3 regions of the Streptomyces sp. NPDC012935 genome follow, and region 3 is predicted to be linked to each of the others. Evidence: riboswitches for the same ligand, from Rfam matches in the RefSeq annotation. Region 3 holds a riboswitch; each other region holds the start of a gene.

Evidence for each region. Region 3 has a riboswitch for cyclic di-AMP ahead of ACFY5C_RS35615 (NlpC/P60 family protein). Riboswitches for the same ligand answer to the same signal wherever they lie in the genome.
Region 1: another riboswitch for cyclic di-AMP. It lies ahead of ACFY5C_RS05400 (M23 family metallopeptidase); the one in region 3 lies ahead of ACFY5C_RS35615 (NlpC/P60 family protein).
Region 2: another riboswitch for cyclic di-AMP. It lies ahead of ACFY5C_RS18065 (transglycosylase family protein); the one in region 3 lies ahead of ACFY5C_RS35615 (NlpC/P60 family protein).

The regions. Positions count from the first base shown of each region.
Region 1 covers NZ_JBIBBC010000002.1:20,817-26,643, forward strand. The annotation lists gene ACFY5C_RS05390 (PrsW family intramembrane metalloprotease) at 1-1,048, shown strand, start outside; gene ACFY5C_RS05395 (aldo/keto reductase) at 1,067-2,011, opposite strand; gene ACFY5C_RS05400 (M23 family metallopeptidase) at 2,217-3,242, opposite strand; cyclic di-AMP (ydaO/yuaA leader) riboswitch at 3,254-3,411, opposite strand; gene ACFY5C_RS05405 (PP2C family protein-serine/threonine phosphatase) at 3,641-4,726, opposite strand; tRNA gene ACFY5C_RS05410 (tRNA-Met) at 4,851-4,924, opposite strand; gene ACFY5C_RS05415 (dihydrofolate reductase family protein) at 5,023-5,827, opposite strand, start outside.
Region 2 covers NZ_JBIBBC010000006.1:360,869-366,695, reverse strand. The annotation lists gene ACFY5C_RS18080 (DUF501 domain-containing protein) at 1-356, opposite strand, end outside; gene ACFY5C_RS18075 (septum formation initiator family protein) at 413-889, opposite strand; gene eno (phosphopyruvate hydratase) at 1,015-2,295, opposite strand; gene ACFY5C_RS18065 (transglycosylase family protein) at 2,613-3,308, opposite strand; cyclic di-AMP (ydaO/yuaA leader) riboswitch at 3,313-3,512, opposite strand; gene ACFY5C_RS18060 (transglycosylase family protein) at 3,719-4,756, opposite strand; gene ACFY5C_RS18055 (cytochrome P450) at 4,923-5,827, opposite strand, start outside.
Region 3 covers NZ_JBIBBC010000021.1:87,918-93,744, forward strand. The annotation lists gene ACFY5C_RS35605 (hypothetical protein) at 84-437, shown strand; gene ACFY5C_RS35610 (tellurite resistance/C4-dicarboxylate transporter family protein) at 415-1,401, opposite strand; gene ACFY5C_RS35615 (NlpC/P60 family protein) at 1,746-2,927, opposite strand; cyclic di-AMP (ydaO/yuaA leader) riboswitch at 2,936-3,104, opposite strand; gene pcrA (DNA helicase PcrA) at 3,469-5,827, shown strand, end outside.

The DNA of each region.
Region 1 (5,827 bases), on a different contig from region 3:
CGCCTGGGGCGCCTGCGCGGCAGCGCTGATAGCGATCGTCGCCAACAGCTTCGCTACCCGATGGATAGCCACCGCGACGGCCGATCCGTCGCACGCGGACACCCTCGGCGCCACCGTCATAGCGCCCGTAGTGGAGGAGATCGCGAAGGCCGCGGCCGTCCTGCTGGTCTTCCTCTTCCGCAGGCGGGACTTCACCGGCATCGTCGACGGCGTGGTGATAGCCGGCGTCACCGCCACCGGTTTCGCCTTCACCGAGAACATCCTCTACCTCGGCACCGCCTTCGGCACCGACCAGCTCTCCGGCGACCGCGGCATCGCCTCCGTCACCGCGGCGACCTTCTTCGTCCGCGTGATCATGTCGCCCTTCGCGCACCCGCTCTTCACCGTCCTGACCGGCATCGGCTTCGGCATCGCCGCGCTCTCGGGCGAACGGCAGCACGTGCGGCGGGTCCTCCTCCCCCTCTCCGGGCTGCTGCTCGCCATGGGCATGCACGCCCTGTGGAACGGCTCGTCGGCCTTCGGCGAGTTCGGGTTCTTCGCGGTGTACGCGGCCTTCATGGTGCCCGCGTTCGGGCTGCTGACCTGGCTGGTGATCTGGACCCGCCAGCGCGAGCTGAGGACCGTGCGCGAGGAGCTGCCCGCCTACGTCGTCACCGGGTGGCTGTCGCCGAGCGAGCCGTACGCACTGGGCTCGATGCGGGACCGGCGGGTGGCCCGGCAGTACGCGCGCCGCCACGGCGGGCGGACGGCGGCGCGGGCGGTGGCGCAGTACGAGGCCTACGCCACGTCGCTGGCGTTCCTGCGGCACCGGGGGCGCCGCGGGCGGGCCGGCACCGACTTCGTCGTACGGGAACGGGAGTTGCTGCACGAGCTCTGGCGACGCCGCGAGGTCGCGCGGCCGGCACTGGAGCACGCGGTGGCCGCCGCGCAGCCATGGCCGCCGGCTCATGGGTACGGGGCGCCTGCTCACTGGCAGCCGTACGGGAACGGGTACGCGGGGTACGGAACGACGACGCCCTCCCCCGCGTACAACCCCTATCGGACGTGACCGTGGGGCGGGGGCGGATCAGGCCGAGGCTGCCGTGAGCCTCCCCAGTTCCTCGTCCGTCAAGGTCAGCTCCGCCACCCTCAGCAACGCCGGCAGCTGCTCCAGCGTCCGTGCCGAGGCGATCGGGGCCGTGACCGTCGGCCGGGCCGCGAGCCAGGACAGGGCCACCGTGGCCACCGGCACCTCGTGGGCGGACGCGATCTCGTCCAGCACCGCCAGCACCCTGCGGCCCCGCTCGGTCTGCGCGTGCTTGCCGGCGCCCTGGGCGCGGGGGCTGTCCACTGCCGTACCGGCGCGGTACTTGCCCGTGAGGAACCCGGCCGCCAGGGCGTAGTACGGGACCGCTGCCAGGCCTTGCCGTTCGGCGAGGTTCTGGAGTTCGCCCTCGTAGGTGTCGCGGGAGACCAGGTTGTAGTGGGGCTGGAGGGCGACGTAGCGGGCCAGGCCTTCGCGGTCGGAGAAGGCGAGGGACGCCTCCAGCCGCTCCGCGGAGATGTTGGAGGCGGCGATGTGCCGCACCTTGCCCGCCTTCACCAGCTCGTCCAGCGCGCCGACGATCTCCTCGACCGGCACTTCCGGCTTGTCGAAGTGGGTGTAGTAGAGGTCGATGTGGTCGGTGCCGAGGCGGCGCAGTGAGGCGTCCGCGGCCGCCTTGATGTTGGCGGCGGTGAGGCCCTGGAAGTCGGGGTGCTGGCTGACCTTCGTGGCGATCACGACGTCCGCACGGTTGCCGCGCGCCTTCAGCCAGTGGCCGATGACTGTCTCGGACTCGCCGCCCACGTTGCCCTCGACCCACGCCGAGTACGAGTCGGCCGTGTCGATGAAGTTGCCGCCCGCTTCGGTGTACGCGTCGAGGACGGCGAAGGACTGGGGCTCGTCGGCGGTCCAGCCGAAGACGTTGCCGCCGAGGCAGAGCGGGAAGACCTCGAGGTCGGAGGAGCCGAGCTTGCGCAGAGAAGTCATGCTCGACATCAACGTCCGTGGCTGAGGCCGATCTTCCGGGAGAGGCGCAAAGTTCCCGTAAACAAGCGGACCCCGGCGCTCCGAACCGGCAGCCCTGACGTCGGGGGGACGCCGTCAGGACTGCCGGGGATCAGGACAGGATCGCCGGGGAAGAGGTGTGGACGGGCTTCGGCAGGGAACTAGCAGAGGCAGAGGACGTAACGCCTCAGGGCGTGAGCCCCTTGCCGCGCAGCCACGCGAGCGGGTCGATGCCGCTCGAGCTGCCGCCGGGGTGCACCTCGAGGTGGAGGTGGGCACCGGTCACGTTGCCCGTGGCTCCCACGCGGCCGATGACGTCGCCGGTGTTGACCTTCTGGCCCACGCTGACGCTGATCGAGGACTGGTGCGCGAACCAGACCTCGGTGCCGTCGTCGAGGGTGAGCTCGGTCTTGTAGCCGTACGAGCCGTCCCAGCCGGCGAACGTGATCGTGCCGCTGTGCACGGCCTTGATCAGTGTGCCCGAGGGAGCGGCGAAGTCGAGGCCCGTGTGGTAGCCGGAGGACCAGTAGGCGCCGGCCTGTCCGAAGGTCGAGGTGAGGGTGTACGAGGAGGTCGGCAGCGTGTACTGCTTGGCCAGCTCGGCGAGGCGCTCGGCCTCGGCCTTCTTGCGGGCCTCCTCCTCGGCCTCGGCCTTCGCGGCGGCGGCCTTGGCCTTGGCTTCCTGCTCCGCCTTGGCGGCCGCGTCGGCGGCCTCCTTCTCGGCGGCGGCGACCGCGGCTGCGGCGGCCTTGCTGTCGATCTGGTCCTGCTGGTACTCGGCCTGCGCGATGATCCGGCTCCGCAGCGCCTCACCGGCGTCGGAACCGCCCTGCGCGGTCTCCTCGTAGGTCTCGCCCATGGTGCTGAGCGCGGTGGCCGCGTCCTCGGCGGGCTCGGAGGAGTCGTCCGAGATCAGGGGCAGGTCCGGCATGGTGATGGCGACCGGCGGCTTGCCGCTGTTCGCGCTGGCCATGCCGCCCGCGCCGACGGCGGCTATGACACCGACGCCGAGAACCGTGGAGCTGCGGGCGAGTCCCCCGCCGCGCTGCTTGGAGACGCGATGCCTGCCACGTACGGGACGAAGGGACTCCGCGGTGGGGTTCCACTCCTCGAACGGGCCCTCGTCGGTGCGGTCGCGGTCGTAGCCGAAGGTGTCGGTGCTGCGCTGACTCGGCACGAACGGGGCTTGCTGGGCAGGCCGGTTGGACGCCACGTGGGCGTACTCCTTTCCTTCCTTCTCGCCTACCGGGTTAGCTGACGGGTTCGGAGCAGGAAGGTCTCCTACGCGCGTATACCGCCCGTGAGTTCACGGTGGTATTTGCGCGATTCACCCCAAGGTGGTGGTTCCCCGGTTCCCTTTCGAGATTCGGCGCGTGCGCACGGAGCCGCCTCTTGTGACGGCTGGGACGACCGCGCTGCGTTATCGAACGTTAATAGACGCGGGGTGCGGATTCCAAGCTGTTCCACTTGATCATTAACGATTTTCGGCTGGACTTACGGGTCATGAGCGGCCCAAATCGGGCGAGTTGGCCAGACCTCAGGCACCACATGAGTGTTGACGGTGCGTCAGTTGTTATGCGGAGGGGGGTCGCCCGGTCACGCCCCGTGACATCACGGCCGTCGTACGGCGATGAGGGCCATGTCGTCCGCCATCCCGCCGCCGGAGTGCCGCCGCGCCTCCGCCGCGAGTACGCCGAGGAGCGCGACCGGCTCGCGGCGGGCGTTGGCGCGCCCCGCGAGGCCCGCCTCGGGGTCGTAGAAGAGGCCGCTGCCGTCCCGCGCCTCGGACAGGCCATCGGTGTACAGGAGCAGCGTGGCCCCGCTCGGACAGTCGACCTCCTGAGCCCGGTCGGGCCAGACGCCCAGCTCCCGCATGCCCAGTGGCAGCGCCGGCTCGGCGGCGGGCAGCGAGCGCACGGTGCCGTCGGCGTACAGCAACAGGGGTGATGGATGCCCGCGGTTGACGAGGCGCACGACCCCCCTGGCGTGCGGCAGCTCGGCAAGTACGACAGTGGTGAACCTCTCGGCCGACTCGGCCCACTCGCGCCGGTCACGCTCGCGCAGCAGCGCCCGCTCCAGGCGCTGTGCGACCGCCTCCAGCGTGCTCTCCTGCTCGGCGGCCTCCCGGAAGGCCCCGATGACCACGGCTACCGCGCCCACCGCCCCGATGCCCTTGCCGCGCACGTCCCCCACGACGACCCGGAGACCGTGCGGGCTGTCCTGCACGGCATACAGGTCGCCGCCGATGGAGGCGCCCTCCTGCGCCGCCTCGTACCGTGCCGCGATCTGGAAGCCGCCGATCCGCTCGGCGGGCTCGGGCAGTACGGCGCGCTGCGCGGCCTCGGCGATCTCGCGGGCGGAGGCGAGGCGTTCGTCGCTGCGGCGGACGAGGACGTTGATGAGGACGGCGAGGACGGAGACGGTCACCACGGTGGCCAGCTCCGTGATCACCTCGGCGCTGGGAAGGCCGCCGCGCAGGATGCGCAGCACGAGGAGTGCTGCGACGGCCACGACGCCCGTGAGGACGGTGCCGCGTTGCGAGTAGAGCGGGGCGGCGATCAGGGGTGCCGCGGTGAAGAAGGGGGCGCCGGTGAAGTCCGTGGGTGTGACGGAGTCGTACACGCCGCCGGCCGCGATCAGCAGGGCGGGGAGCAGCCGGACGAACCGGCGTGCGTACGAGATCCGCCGTTGCTCCACCTCACCAGGGTTGCCGACGCGGGAGTGCGGGGCGAGTGGTGAGGGCCGACCGGACGAGCTGCGGCGCAGTCGGGCGGAAAACACTCAGGGCCGGAACTGATCAGTTCCGGCCCTGAGTCATCAGTAGCGGGGACAGGATTTGAACCTGCGACCTCTGGGTTATGAGCCCAGCGAGCTACCGAGCTGCTCCACCCCGCGGCGATGACTCAATAGTACGCCATCCGCAGGACAAGATGCACACGCGTTTCCCCGGCCCCGCCCTGACCAGTGTTTTGCGCCCCCGTCGGGCGGGACGGTCAGGGCAGCAGATGCCCATTCGGAGCCTTGGCCCGCCCCTCGTATTCCGGCAGGACCACGACATCCACCCCCTCCCCCGCCAGCAGCCCGCTCCCGTCGGCCCCGGCCACAAACGTGTCCGGCTCCCGCCAAGCCGTCACCACGCGCCGCACCCCCGCATCGAGGATCAACCGCGCGCAGGGCACCGGACGGGACGCCCGGCGCGTACAGGGCTCCAGACTCGTGTACACCGTGGCGGAGGTCACTCGGGGATCCCCGGCCGCGATCTTCGCCAGCGCAGCCTCCTCCGCATGCACCACGGGATCACCGCCCTCCCGCGAGTGCCCGCGCGCCAGCTCCGTCCCGTCGGCCGCCACCACGACCGCCCCGACGCTGAAGGCCGTCCCGGACGGCGGGCACTGGGCCGCCAGATCGCAGGCCACCGCCAGCCACCGCCGGTCCGCGGCGGACGGCAGGGCACCCGCACCGGGCGCCGTCGGCTCGTAGCGCATCAGCACGACGTCCTCGATCCGCCGCGTCTCGACCAGCCGCAGCCGACCGCCCTGATACCCGCCCGGCCCGAACAGCCGCGGCGCGTCCGGGTCCCCCACGAACAGGGGCGCCAGCACCAGCTGTACCTCGTCCGCCAGTCCCTGCTGAAGGAGCTGGGTGTGGATCGTGCCGCCCCCCTCGACCATCAGCCGCTCGACGCCGCGCACCTCGCGCAGGTGCCGCAGCAGGTCCCGCCAGTCCAGCTCGGCGCCCAGCGCGACCACGTCCGCCGCGAGGGGCGCCCGGCGCAGGCGCTCCGCGCCCTTCTCCGTC
Region 2 (5,827 bases), on a different contig from region 3:
CCGGTCAGCTCCTCGATCTCGTCGCGCCGCCGGATGTAGTCCTCATGCGCCGAGCGATACGCGGCGGCCAGCTCCGGATCCGACTCCAGCCGCGCAGTCATCTCCTTCATCACGCCGTTCGCCTCCAGCGTGCCGATCGCCGACGACGCCTTCGGGCACGTCAAGTAGTACAGCGTCGGGAAGGGGGTGCCGTCCGGCAGCCGCGGGGCCGTCTCGACGACGTCCGGCTGCCCGCACGGGCACCGGTGCGCGATCGCGCGCAGCCCGCGCGGGGGACGGCCGAGCTGCTGCTTGAAGGCCTCGACGTCCGCGTCGGTGGGCTCGGTGCGCGGGGTGGGCGGCGGGGCGGATTCCATGCCTGTCTTTCTGTCTGTTCTCGTCGGCGGTCTGTCGACCGGTCCGGACGATCGGGTCACTGCCGGGACGCGTCGGCCTTGTCGACCCCGTCCCAGATGTTCGCGTACCAGGGGCGGTCGGCCGCACCCAGCTCGGCGCGCGACTGCTTGGCCGCGTCCGGGTCGATCACGACGTAGCCGGTCTCCCCCGGCATCACATAATGCAGCCGCAGCCGGATCTGCTGCTCGGCGTAGGCGTCGTCCTGCCAGCGTGCCTTGACGTCGCGCAGTTGCTCGACCCGCTGCGCGGCCTCTTCCTTCTGCCGCTGCATGTCGGCGATCTCGGCACGCTGGGAGACGTACTGCCTTATCGGGTAGGCGAGCGCCACGACCATGGAGCAGACGACCAGCGCGAGCAGCGCGGCGCGTCCGGTGAGCCTGGAGCGCCGGGCCTGCCGCTTGGTCTGGGAGCGGTAGACACGGGCCGCCGTCTGCTCGCCGAGCAACCGGATCCTGGTCGCGGTGGAGAACCGGTCCCGATCCTTGACGGCCATGTCCCGCCTCCCGTTTCACATGCGTACGTCCCCGCACACGGTACGGGACCGAGTACGGGGACGTACGTACGACTGGCTAAGGCTCACCCCAGGTTGGGGCTCAGCGGCTCCGCGGCTTCAGCGGCTCAGCCCTTGAAGCGCGGGAACGCGCTGCGGCCGGCGTACACCGCCGCGTCGTCGAGGATCTCCTCGATGCGCAGCAGCTGGTTGTACTTGGCGACGCGCTCGGAGCGGGCCGGGGCGCCGGTCTTGATCTGGCCGCAGTTGGTGGCGACGGCCAGGTCGGCGATGGTGACGTCCTCGGTCTCGCCGGAGCGGTGCGACATCATGCACTTGAAGCCGCTGCGCTGGGCCAGCTCGACGGCGTCCAGGGTCTCGGTCAGCGAGCCGATCTGGTTGACCTTGACCAGGAGCGCGTTGGCGGCGCCCTCGTCGATGCCGCGGGCCAGGCGCTCCGGGTTGGTGACGAACAGGTCGTCGCCGACGAGCTGGACCTTGTCACCGAGCTTGTCGGTGATGGTCTTCCAGCCGTCCCAGTCGTCCTCGAACAGCGGGTCCTCGATGGAGACGAGCGGGTACGCGTCGACGAGCTCCGCGTAGTACTCGGTCATCTCGGCGGCGGAGCGCTCCTTGCCCTCGAAGGTGTAGACGCCGTCCTTGTAGAACTCGGACGCGGCGACGTCGAGCGCGAGGGCGATCTGCTCGCCGGGGGTGTAGCCGGCCTCCTTGATGGCCTCGAGGATGAGGTCGAGGGCCTCGCGGTTGGAGCCGAGGTTCGGGGCGAAGCCGCCCTCGTCGCCGAGGCCGGTGGCCAGGCCCTTGCTCTTCAGGACCTTCTTCAGCGTGTGGTAGACCTCGGCGCCCCAGCGCAGGGCCTCGGAGAAGGACTCCGCGCCGATCGGAGCGATCATGAACTCCTGGATGTCCACGTTGGAGTCGGCGTGCGAGCCGCCGTTCAGGATGTTCATCATCGGCACCGGCAGCAGGTGCGCGTTGGGGCCGCCCAGGTAGCGGAACAGCGGGAGGTCGCTGGCCTCGGAGGCGGCGTGGGCGACGGCGAGCGAGACGCCGAGGATGGCGTTGGCGCCGAGGGAGCCCTTGTTGTCGGTGGCGTCCAGGTCGAACATCGCCTGGTCGATCAGGCGCTGCTCGGTGGCGTCGTAGCCGACCAGCTCCGGGCCGATCTGCTCGATGACGGCGAGGACGGCCTTCTCGACGCCCTTGCCGAGGTAGCGGTTCGAGTCGCCGTCGCGGAGCTCGATGGCCTCGAAGGCGCCCGTGGAAGCGCCGGACGGAACGGCGGCACGACCGGTGCTGCCGTCGTCGAGGCCGACCTCGACCTCGACCGTGGGATTGCCTCGGGAGTCCAGGATTTCCCGGGCTACGACGACGTCGATGGACGGCACGAGTATCTCCTTCTTGGGATGTGAAGCACTGTGTCGCTGGTGGTGCGGGGCTGTGAGCCTTGCGACTAGAGCCTAACCGCCCCGGGGACATCGGCAGCCGACCGACCGTCCCGTGGACAGGACCGAACCGTACCCATTGTTCCCTACCGGAACAAAGGGTGGGTGACTTACAGGGAAAGAAAAAGCCCCGCCCCGGTGCGTACGGGGGAACACGCACCGGAGCGGGGAGCCCGTGGGGGACGGGGGTGACCCTCACGAGGTCTTCATGATGAGTTCCACGGATGTGAGGGCACTGTGGTTCAGCTATTGGCCGCGTACTACTTCAGGTGCAGCTGCTGACCCGGGTAGATCAGGTCGGCGTCCTCGACGATGTCCTTGTTCAGCTGGAACAGCTTCTCCCAGCCGCCCTTGACCTTCTCCGCCTCGGCGATCGAGCTGAGGGTGTCACCCTTGGCGACCTTGTACTCGCCGTCGCCCTTCTTGACCTTCTTGCCGGTCGGGGTGGTGACGGTCTTGGTCGACTTCTTGGCGGCCGGACGCTCGGCGGAGCGGGAGGCCGACTGCTGCTCGGTGGAGCGCGGGGTGCTCTCGGTGCTCTGCGAGGAACCGCTCGAGGAGGCGCCGGAGCCGTTGTACGCGGCGCTCGACAGGCCGGTGCCGCAGTTCGGCCAGGCACCCTTGCCCTGGCCCGCGAGAACCTTCTCGGCGATCTCGATCTGCTGGGCCTTGGTGGCCTTGTCGGCGGTGGCGGCGTACGCCGTGCCGCCGTACGCGGCCCAGGTGGAGGCGGAGAACTGCAGACCGCCGTAGTAGCCGTTGCCGGTGTTGATGGACCAGTTGCCGCCGGCCTCGCACTGGGCGACGGCGTCCCACTCGGAGGCGGTGGCGGCGGAGGCGCTGCCGGCCGCCATCAGCGGGGCGGCGACGGCGGCGGCGCCGGTGACGCCGACGGCGGCTATGGCGCGGGCGGCCTTGGACGGACGACGGTGCTTGCCCTTGCTGGAAAACAGCATGGTTGGATCCCCTCACCGACGCCTGCGAGGTGAGCTGTCGGGTTCGGGCCAGATGAGTTGCCCGGCCGCGCTCGTCCGCCTTTCGGCTCGCGTTGCGCGGCTTCACCCCAAGCCGACTCCGGCCGTGCGGCCCCGAAGGGCCTCAACTGCCGGACCCGGCGCTTACCTTGGGTCCCCCGCTCCTGCCTACGGCGCTTGACGCGACGACTGTTCCCGGGCGGCCACTGGCAGGATTCGGCGTTGCGGCAGCCGGGGCTCGTGGTGACGAGCGATCACGACCGTAGACACCCGATTCCCGGAATTACAAAGACGATCAGGGCTTCTGAGATCTATCTCTCACCGCATCCAAAACGGACATTAGGGTGCGAAAGGTGGCGCGAACTCCCACTGTTTTTCGCCCTGTTCGGCCCTTATTCGACGGGGACGTCCAGGGTCTGACCGGGGACGATGTCGTTCGCGTCGCCACCGATGGCGCCCTTGTTCGCGTCGTACAGCGCCCGCCACCCGCCGTCGAGGTCAAGGGAGTCGGCGATGGAGGCCAGAGTGTCGCCGGCGCGGACCTTGTACGAGGCGTGGCGACCGGAGGACTCGGGCGCCGGGTCGGCTGTCTCACTCTCGTCGGCACTCGGCCCGCGGTGCCGCCCGGAGCCTGCCGCCTCCCCGGAGAGCGCGCCGGTGTCGACGAGGCTCCAGGCGCCCACCTCTTGCACCCAGTTGTCCTGATTATCCCCGTCCGGGGTCTCCACGGGGGAGCTGTCGGGCGACTTGGAGTCCTTGGCGTCGGGTGACGCGTCAGGCTTCGCCGAGCTGTCCGCCTTGGATGACGAAGAGGGGGAGGAAGAGGGAGAAGAGGATGAATCCCGGGGCGATTCGGACGAACCGCTGGGAGATTCACTCGACGAGCCCGATGAACCCGACGGGCCGTCGGTCGGGTCCGACGAGTTCGAGGAACCCGACGAGTTAGACGAATTGGACGAACTCGACGAGCCGGACGAATCAAGCAATCCAGAGGATCCGGACACCTCGGAGGGTGAGTCGTCCTCCACTCCGGTGTCGAGGTCGACCAAGCCGTTCTTCGGGGTGAGCCCGTTGAGCACCGCGCAGGTGCCCCAGGGCTTGGTCCCCTGGTCGGCGAGGATGGCCTGCGCCACGGCGATCTGCTGGGAGCGGCTCGCCAGGTCGGGACGCGGGGCGTAGTCGAGGCCGCCGTACTGCTCCCAGTCGTCCTGGGTCAGCTGCAGTCCGCCGTAGTGCCCGTTGCCCTCGTCCGTGCTCCACGAGCCGCCGCTCTCGCACTCGGCCACCTTGTCCCACACGGTGCCGTCGGCAGCGCTGGCGCCCGTGGCGCCGAGCAGCGGGATGGCAATGGCGGACCCGGTCACTCCGGCCGCGACGAGGAGAGCCGGAGCCTGGCGGGGGCGACGGTGACGACCGTTCCCGGAGAGCATGCGGGGACCTTTCACGAGGCAGCAGTGACCGCGGCGCGCGAAACCTGGCGCCGTCGTTGATCCGTGAACGTATAGGCATTCGATCACTTGTCACAAGTTAATGCCGCGTAGATCACGTGAAGATCACAGAGTTGAGCGCGTGTCACGTTTGACGAGGTGGACGAACTCACCCAACTGGTGTGAAATCCACCGGAAGTGTGCGCAGGCCCCGCATGATGAGACCTCCGCGCCACCTCAACTCCCCTGGGTCCACGGCGAGTCGGAGATCCGGGAGACGGGTGAGGAGGGTGGCGAGGGCCGTCTGACCCTCCAGTCGGGCGAGCGGGGCCCCGAGGCAGTAGTGGATGCCGTGGCCGTAGCCGAGGTGCTGGTTGTCGCGGCGGCCGAGGTCGAGCACATCGGGCTCGGCGAACCGCTCCGGGTCCCGGTCGGCGGCTGCCAGCACGACGAGAACGGGGTCGCCGGCGGCGATGCCCTGCCCGCCGACGGTGAGCGGCTCGGTGGCGAAGCGCCAGGTGGCGAGCTCCACGGGGCCGTCGTAGCGCAGGAGTTCCTCCACGCCGGTTTCGAGGAGGCCGGTCTCCTCGGCGGCGAGGGACGTCTGCAGGCGGGCGCGCTGCTCGGGGTGGGTGAGCAGCGCGTAGACGCCGTTGCCGATCAGATTCACGGTCGTCTCAAAACCGGCAAACAGCAGGATAAAGGCCATCGCCGCGGCCTCGTTCTCGGTGAGATGCTCACCGTGGTCGGAGGCCCGGATGAGACCGGAGATGAGGTCCTCACCGGGCGTGGGTTCCTCGGGCAGGGCTTCCCGCTTGCGGTGGATGAGGTCGGCCAGATAGCCGCGCATCTTCTTCACCGACCGCGCGACACCGCCGCGAGGGCCGCCCTGGTGGCGGATCATCATGCCCGCCCAGTCCCGGAAGTCGTCCTGGTCCTCGCGGGGGACGCCGAGCAGGTCGCAGATGGCATAGATGGGGAGCGGGAACGCGAACTCGTGGATGAGATCGGCGCTCCCCTTCGCCGCGAACCCGTCGATCAGATGGTCCGTGAGCTCCTGCACCCGGGGGGCGA
Region 3 (5,827 bases):
GTTCGGCGGGGAGGGCGGGTGAGGGAGGGTGAGGGTCGGGGCGGTGGCGGGGAGCCGAATGGGGCTGATTAGGCTCCGGCCCCATGGACGTACTCATCCACCTCTTCGTCGGTCTGCACATCATCGGTATCGCCGCGTTGCTCGGTGGTTTCTTCACCCAGATGAAGGCGATGGGCCAGGGCTCCGCCCGGTTCGTGCCCGCGATGCTGCACGGCGCGCTGACCATGCTGGTCACCGGTGTGATCCTCGTCGGCCTCAATCAGGCGGACGATCAGTCCGTCGACAACATCAAGATCGGCGTGAAGCTGGCGCTGCTGATCGTGATCCTCGGGCTGGTGTACGTGAAGCGGGACGAGGAGACGGTGGACAAGCGCCTTTTCGGGTTGGTGGGGCTGCTGACCATGGTGAACGTCTTCATCGCCGTTCTGTGGACATGACTTCGGCGTAGCTCAGTACTGCGCCTGCGGCGACCGCCAGCCATGCCGCGACCGCGATCCACAGCAGGGCCTCGCCGGGGGTCCTGAGCCACGGCACGTCCAACGCGGCGGCGACAGAGAGTGCCGCCGCGGCGGTCATGCCCATGGGGAACACGGTGGCCCAGCGGCGTACGTCGTAGCGCAGCCGTGGCCGGACGATCTCGGCGATGAGCAGAGCGGCGTACCAGGCCAGGTCCAGGACCAGCAGGGCGACGGTCACCGTGCGCAGGGCGTCGGTGTCGTCCTCGTTCCAGAGGTACAGGCTCGGGCTGTCGGCGGACAGGAGCTTCGAGCCGGCGAGGGCGGAGATGGCGAGGGCGCCGCCCGCAACCCAGTGGTCGCCTGCGCCCTTGGTCACTTGCCGCAGGTCGAAGCGGGTCAGAGCGATGACGTAGAGCACCAGGCCGAGCCAGAACAGCACGAGTGCCGTGTGGGCGAGCCATGCCGTGGACTCGGTCGCGGCGAGGGTTGCGGCCAGGACGGCCAGGCCCTGTGTGGCCACGCAGCCGAGGAAGACCCCGCCGGGCATGCGAGGGTGCCAGCGCCGTACTACGGCGATGAGGAGACCCGGCCAGAGCAGGGCCGCCAGGGCGAGGAGGGCTTTGGCGAGGGGCTGCCAGCCGAGGGTGGCGAAGCGGGTGCCGAGAACCGTCGTGGCGGCGATGGCGGTGAGGGCGGCGGGAGTGGCGGCCTCCTTGAGCCACCTGGCGCGGTCCCACAGGAGCCTTGCGGTGAAGTCGCCGGCGAGGGCCAGCCAGGCTGCGCAGGCGAGGGCGAGGGTGATTCGGGACAGGGTTTCGTAGCCGGTCTGGTGGAGCGCGACCGACAGGATGCCGGTTGCCATGACGGCGGCGCCGGCTGTGGGGGGACGTCGCGACCACCAGGTGTGGAGAGGGGATGTGGCGGTGGTCGTGGGGGCGGGCATGGGGTCGATGCTAGGGAGTGGGGGGTGTGGGGTGGGTGGGGGCACGCGCGTGTGCAGGGTGAAATGCGCGTGGCGGTTGAGCGCCGGGATGCCTGCGGCGGCCCGCTCGGGTGAGTGGGAGTGCCGGTAGCGCCTGCGGCTGTGGGGCGGGTCGGGGCCGTGCCGGGGGGTCCGTCCTCGGTCGGGCGGTTGCTGTCTCTCAAGAGGTGCTGTCTCTTGACGCCCGCCGCTGCGGGCGGGCACCCCCCGGCACGTCCCCTTGCCGCCGTACGCGACTGCGGGTGCGTTTCGCACCACTACGCGCGCGTGGCGGAGAAAGGGCGCCACGCGCGCGTGTGTGCTCGTCAGGCCGGGCGGACCACGCTGTGGATCGACGACTCTCCGTCGTAGTAGATCGACTCCTCGCGGACGTACGTGCCGGGCTTCGGGGCGTGGATCATCATGCCGTTGCCGATGTAGAGGCCTACGTGCGTGATGTCGTCGTAGAAGAAGACCAGGTCGCCGGGCTTGGCGCTGGAGACGGCGACCGTGGTGCCTGCGTTGACCTGGTCGTAGGTGACGCGGGGGATGTCGACGCCTGCGGCCTTCCAGGCGGCCTGGGTGAGGCCGGAGCAGTCGTAGGAGTCAGGGCCGGTGGCGCCCCAGACGTACGGCTTGCCCACCTGGGAGCGGGCGAAGGCCAGCGCCTTCTCGGCCTTGGTGGCGTACGAGGGGTCCGACGCGGACGAGTCGGAGGAGGACGAGTCGGAGGAGGACGAGTCGGACGAGGAGTCCTCGCTCTCCTGTTGCTGGGCCGCCTCCTGACGTCGGCGCTCGGCCGCCTCTTGCTGGCGGGCCAGTTCCGCTGCCTTGCGGGCGGCCTCCTCCTGCTTGCGCTTCTCGATCGCGGCGAGGCGGGCCTTCTCCTCCGCCGTCAGTTGCGAGAGCAGTTCGCGTGCGTCGGCGAGCTTCTTCTGGACGGTCGACTTGGCCGTCTGGAGGTCGTTCTGCGACTCGGTGAGCGTTTCGAGGCTCTGAGTGGCCTCCTGACGCTTCTTCATCGTCGCGGACTGCTGGGTGAAGTAGTCGTCGACCGACTCCTTCTGACGGCCCGTCATGCGGTCCATCAGCTGGGACTGGTCGAAGTAGTCCTGTGGGGTGTCCGCCAGGAGGAAGGTCGCCGTGTCGGGGGCCGAGGCTCCCGTGCGGTACTGGGCGGCTGCGTTGCGGCCGAGTTCCTCACGTGCGTCGTTGAGCTTCTGGGTGCGCCGGGCGACGTCGTCGAGGAGAGTGTCGACGTGCTTGCGCTGCTTCGCGGTCTTCTCTTTGGCCGCGTTGTACTTCTCGGTCGCGGACTCCGCCTGGCGGTAGAGGTCGTCGACCTTCTTCTCGACCTCTTCGAGGCTCGGCTTGTCGTCCGTCGAGGGGCTCGCGTTGGCCGTCTGGGACAGCAGGGCGACGGACGTGAGGGCCGCCGTGGCGAAGGCGGGGGTCCGTATGCCTGCTACGCGCGTACCAGAGGGACGCGACTTGCGGTGCGACGCCAAGGGAGGCGACTCCTTCCATGCTCCGCCTACCGAGTTAGCTGTCGGGTTCGGGCGGGTGTTTCGGAAGGGTTGCCCTACGGCCGTTCCCCGGGCGGGAGTCGGGCCGATTCACCCCAAGTTCGGTGGGTCCCCGGCTCCGGGTGCACGGCGGCGCTCCGGACTCGGCGGAGGCCGTGCGGCCCGGCGACGTTCGCCGGTGGGGGTCGTACGGCCTGTCCGGCACGGTAGCCAACTCGTGTGGCCCCTGTGAAGGTTGATGTTCGATATGCCCGATACATTTTCGTGACCTTGGCGATGTGTGCCGTGGATCGGGGTGGATGTGGGGCTGTTGGTGGCAGGTTGCGGGATTCAGGGGGATGGGGTGTGTATCGGCGGAATTGGTTCGGTTTGGTTCGAGGGGTTGCGGATCGTAATGGGATGGTTCTGGAGGGTGAGGGGGGTGCTCGGGTGTGCGGGGTTTGAAGATCGGTGAGTGCTGAAACAGGTGATGTTCTCAGGGCGGCGGCGGGCTGTCAGTGGGGCGCCCTAGACTCGGAGAGCGATGAGCAGCCTCTTTGACGACAGCTTCCTGGCGGACCTCCAGGCCCCGCGGGCCCATGCGGACGAACCCCCGCCGCCGCCCGAGGACGAACACGCTCCGGAGCCGGTTCCGGACGATCTGTTCGGCGGGAAGTTCGACGTGCCGCCGGACCGGGACGAGTACTACCGCGACGGCGCCCCCCGCCCGGCCCTGGACGCGGCCGCGCTGCTGGAGGGGCTGAACGAGAACCAGCGTGCCGCCGTCGTCCACTCCGGCAGCCCGCTGCTCATCGTGGCCGGTGCCGGGTCCGGCAAGACGCGGGTGCTCACCCATCGCATCGCGCACCTGCTGGCCGAGCGGAATGTGCATCCGGGGCAGATTCTCGCGATCACCTTCACCAACAAGGCCGCGGGCGAGATGAAGGAGCGCGTCGAGCAGCTCGTCGGCCCGCGCGCGAACGCGATGTGGGTGATGACCTTCCACAGCGCGTGCGTGCGCATCCTGCGGAGGGAGAGCAAGAAGCTCGGGTTCACCTCGTCCTTCTCGATCTACGACGCCGCCGACAGCAAGCGTCTGATGGCGCTGGTGTGTCGTGATCTGGACCTCGATCCCAAGCGGTTCCCGCCCAAGTCCTTCAGCGCCAAGATCAGCAACCTCAAGAACGAGCTGATCGACGAGGAGGACTTCGCCGCCCAGGCGACGGACGGCTTCGAGAAGACCCTCGCTCAGGCGTATGCGCTGTACCAGTCGCGGTTGCGGGAGGCCAACGCCCTCGACTTCGACGACCTGATCATGACGACGGTCAACCTGCTGCGCGCCTTCCCGGACGTCGCCGAGCACTACCGCCGCCGCTTCCGTCATGTGCTGGTGGACGAGTACCAGGACACCAACCACGCGCAGTACGCGTTGGTGCGCGAGCTCGTCGGTACCGGTGAGCACCCCGTCGACGTGCCGCCGAGCGAGGCCGACATCCCGCCCGCCGAGCTGTGTGTGGTGGGTGACGCAGACCAGTCGATCTACGCCTTCCGGGGCGCCACCATCCGCAACATCCTCCAGTTCGAGGAGGACTACCCGGACGCGACGACGATCCTGCTGGAGCAGAACTACCGCTCCAGCCAGACGATCCTGACCGCCGCCAACGCGGTCATCGAGCGCAATGAGTCGCGGCGCCCCAAGAACCTGTGGACCAACGCGGGCGCGGGCGCGCGCATCACCGGCTATGTCGCGGACACCGAGCACGACGAGGCGCAGTTCGTCGCCGACGAAATAGACCGACTGACGGACGCGGGCGATGCGAAGGCCGGTGACGTCGCCGTCTTCTACCGGACGAACGCACAGTCCCGTGTCTTCGAAGAGGTCTTCATCCGTGTCGGCCTGCCCTACAAGGTCGTCGGCGGGGTCCGGTTCTACGAGCGCAAGGAGGTCCGGGACGTCCTGGCCTACCTGCGCGTGCTGGCCAACCCCGAGGACTCCGTGCCGCTGCGGCGGATCCTGAACGTCCCCAAGCGGGGCATCGGCGACCGCGCCGAGGCGATGATCGACGCGCTCGCACAGCGGGAGAAGATCAGCTTCCCGCAGGCACTGCGGCGGGTCGACGAGGCGTACGGCATGGCCGCGCGGTCGACGAACGCCGTCAGGCGGTTCAACACGCTGATGGAGGAGCTCCGTACGATCGTCGAGTCCGGCGTGGGACCGGCGACCGTTCTGGAGGCGGTTCTCGAACGGACCGGGTACCTGGCCGAGTTGCAGGCCTCCACCGACCCCCAGGACGAGACCCGTATCGAGAACCTTCAGGAACTCGCGGCCGTGGCCCTGGAGTTCGAGCAGGAATCGGCCGAGGGTGAGGCCTCCGGCGGGCTCGCGGCCTTCCTGGAGCGGGTCGCGCTCGTCGCCGACTCCGACCAGATCCCCGACGAGGAGGAGGACGGCTCAGGCGTCATCACCCTGATGACCCTGCACACCGCCAAAGGCCTGGAGTTCCCGGTCGTCTTCCTCACCGGCATGGAGGACGGCGTCTTCCCGCACATGCGCGCCCTCGGTCAGGCCAAGGAGCTGGAGGAGGAGCGGCGGCTCGCGTACGTCGGCATCACGCGCGCGCGTGAGCGGCTGTATCTGACGCGGTCGTCGATGCGGAGTGCGTGGGGGCAGCCTTCGTACAACCCGCCGTCCCGTTTCCTGGAGGAGATCCCGGCGGCGCACGTGGACTGGAAGCGGACGGGGGCGACCGCGCCCGTGTCCTCCGGTCCGGCGGCCGGCGTGGCGGCCTCGCTGTCCTCGTCCCGCTCGCGCTCCTCCGCGTCGGGGGCGTCCGGATTCGCCACCCGGCGGACCTCGGAGAAGCCGGTCGTCCAGCTGGCGGTCGGCGACCGGGTCACGCACG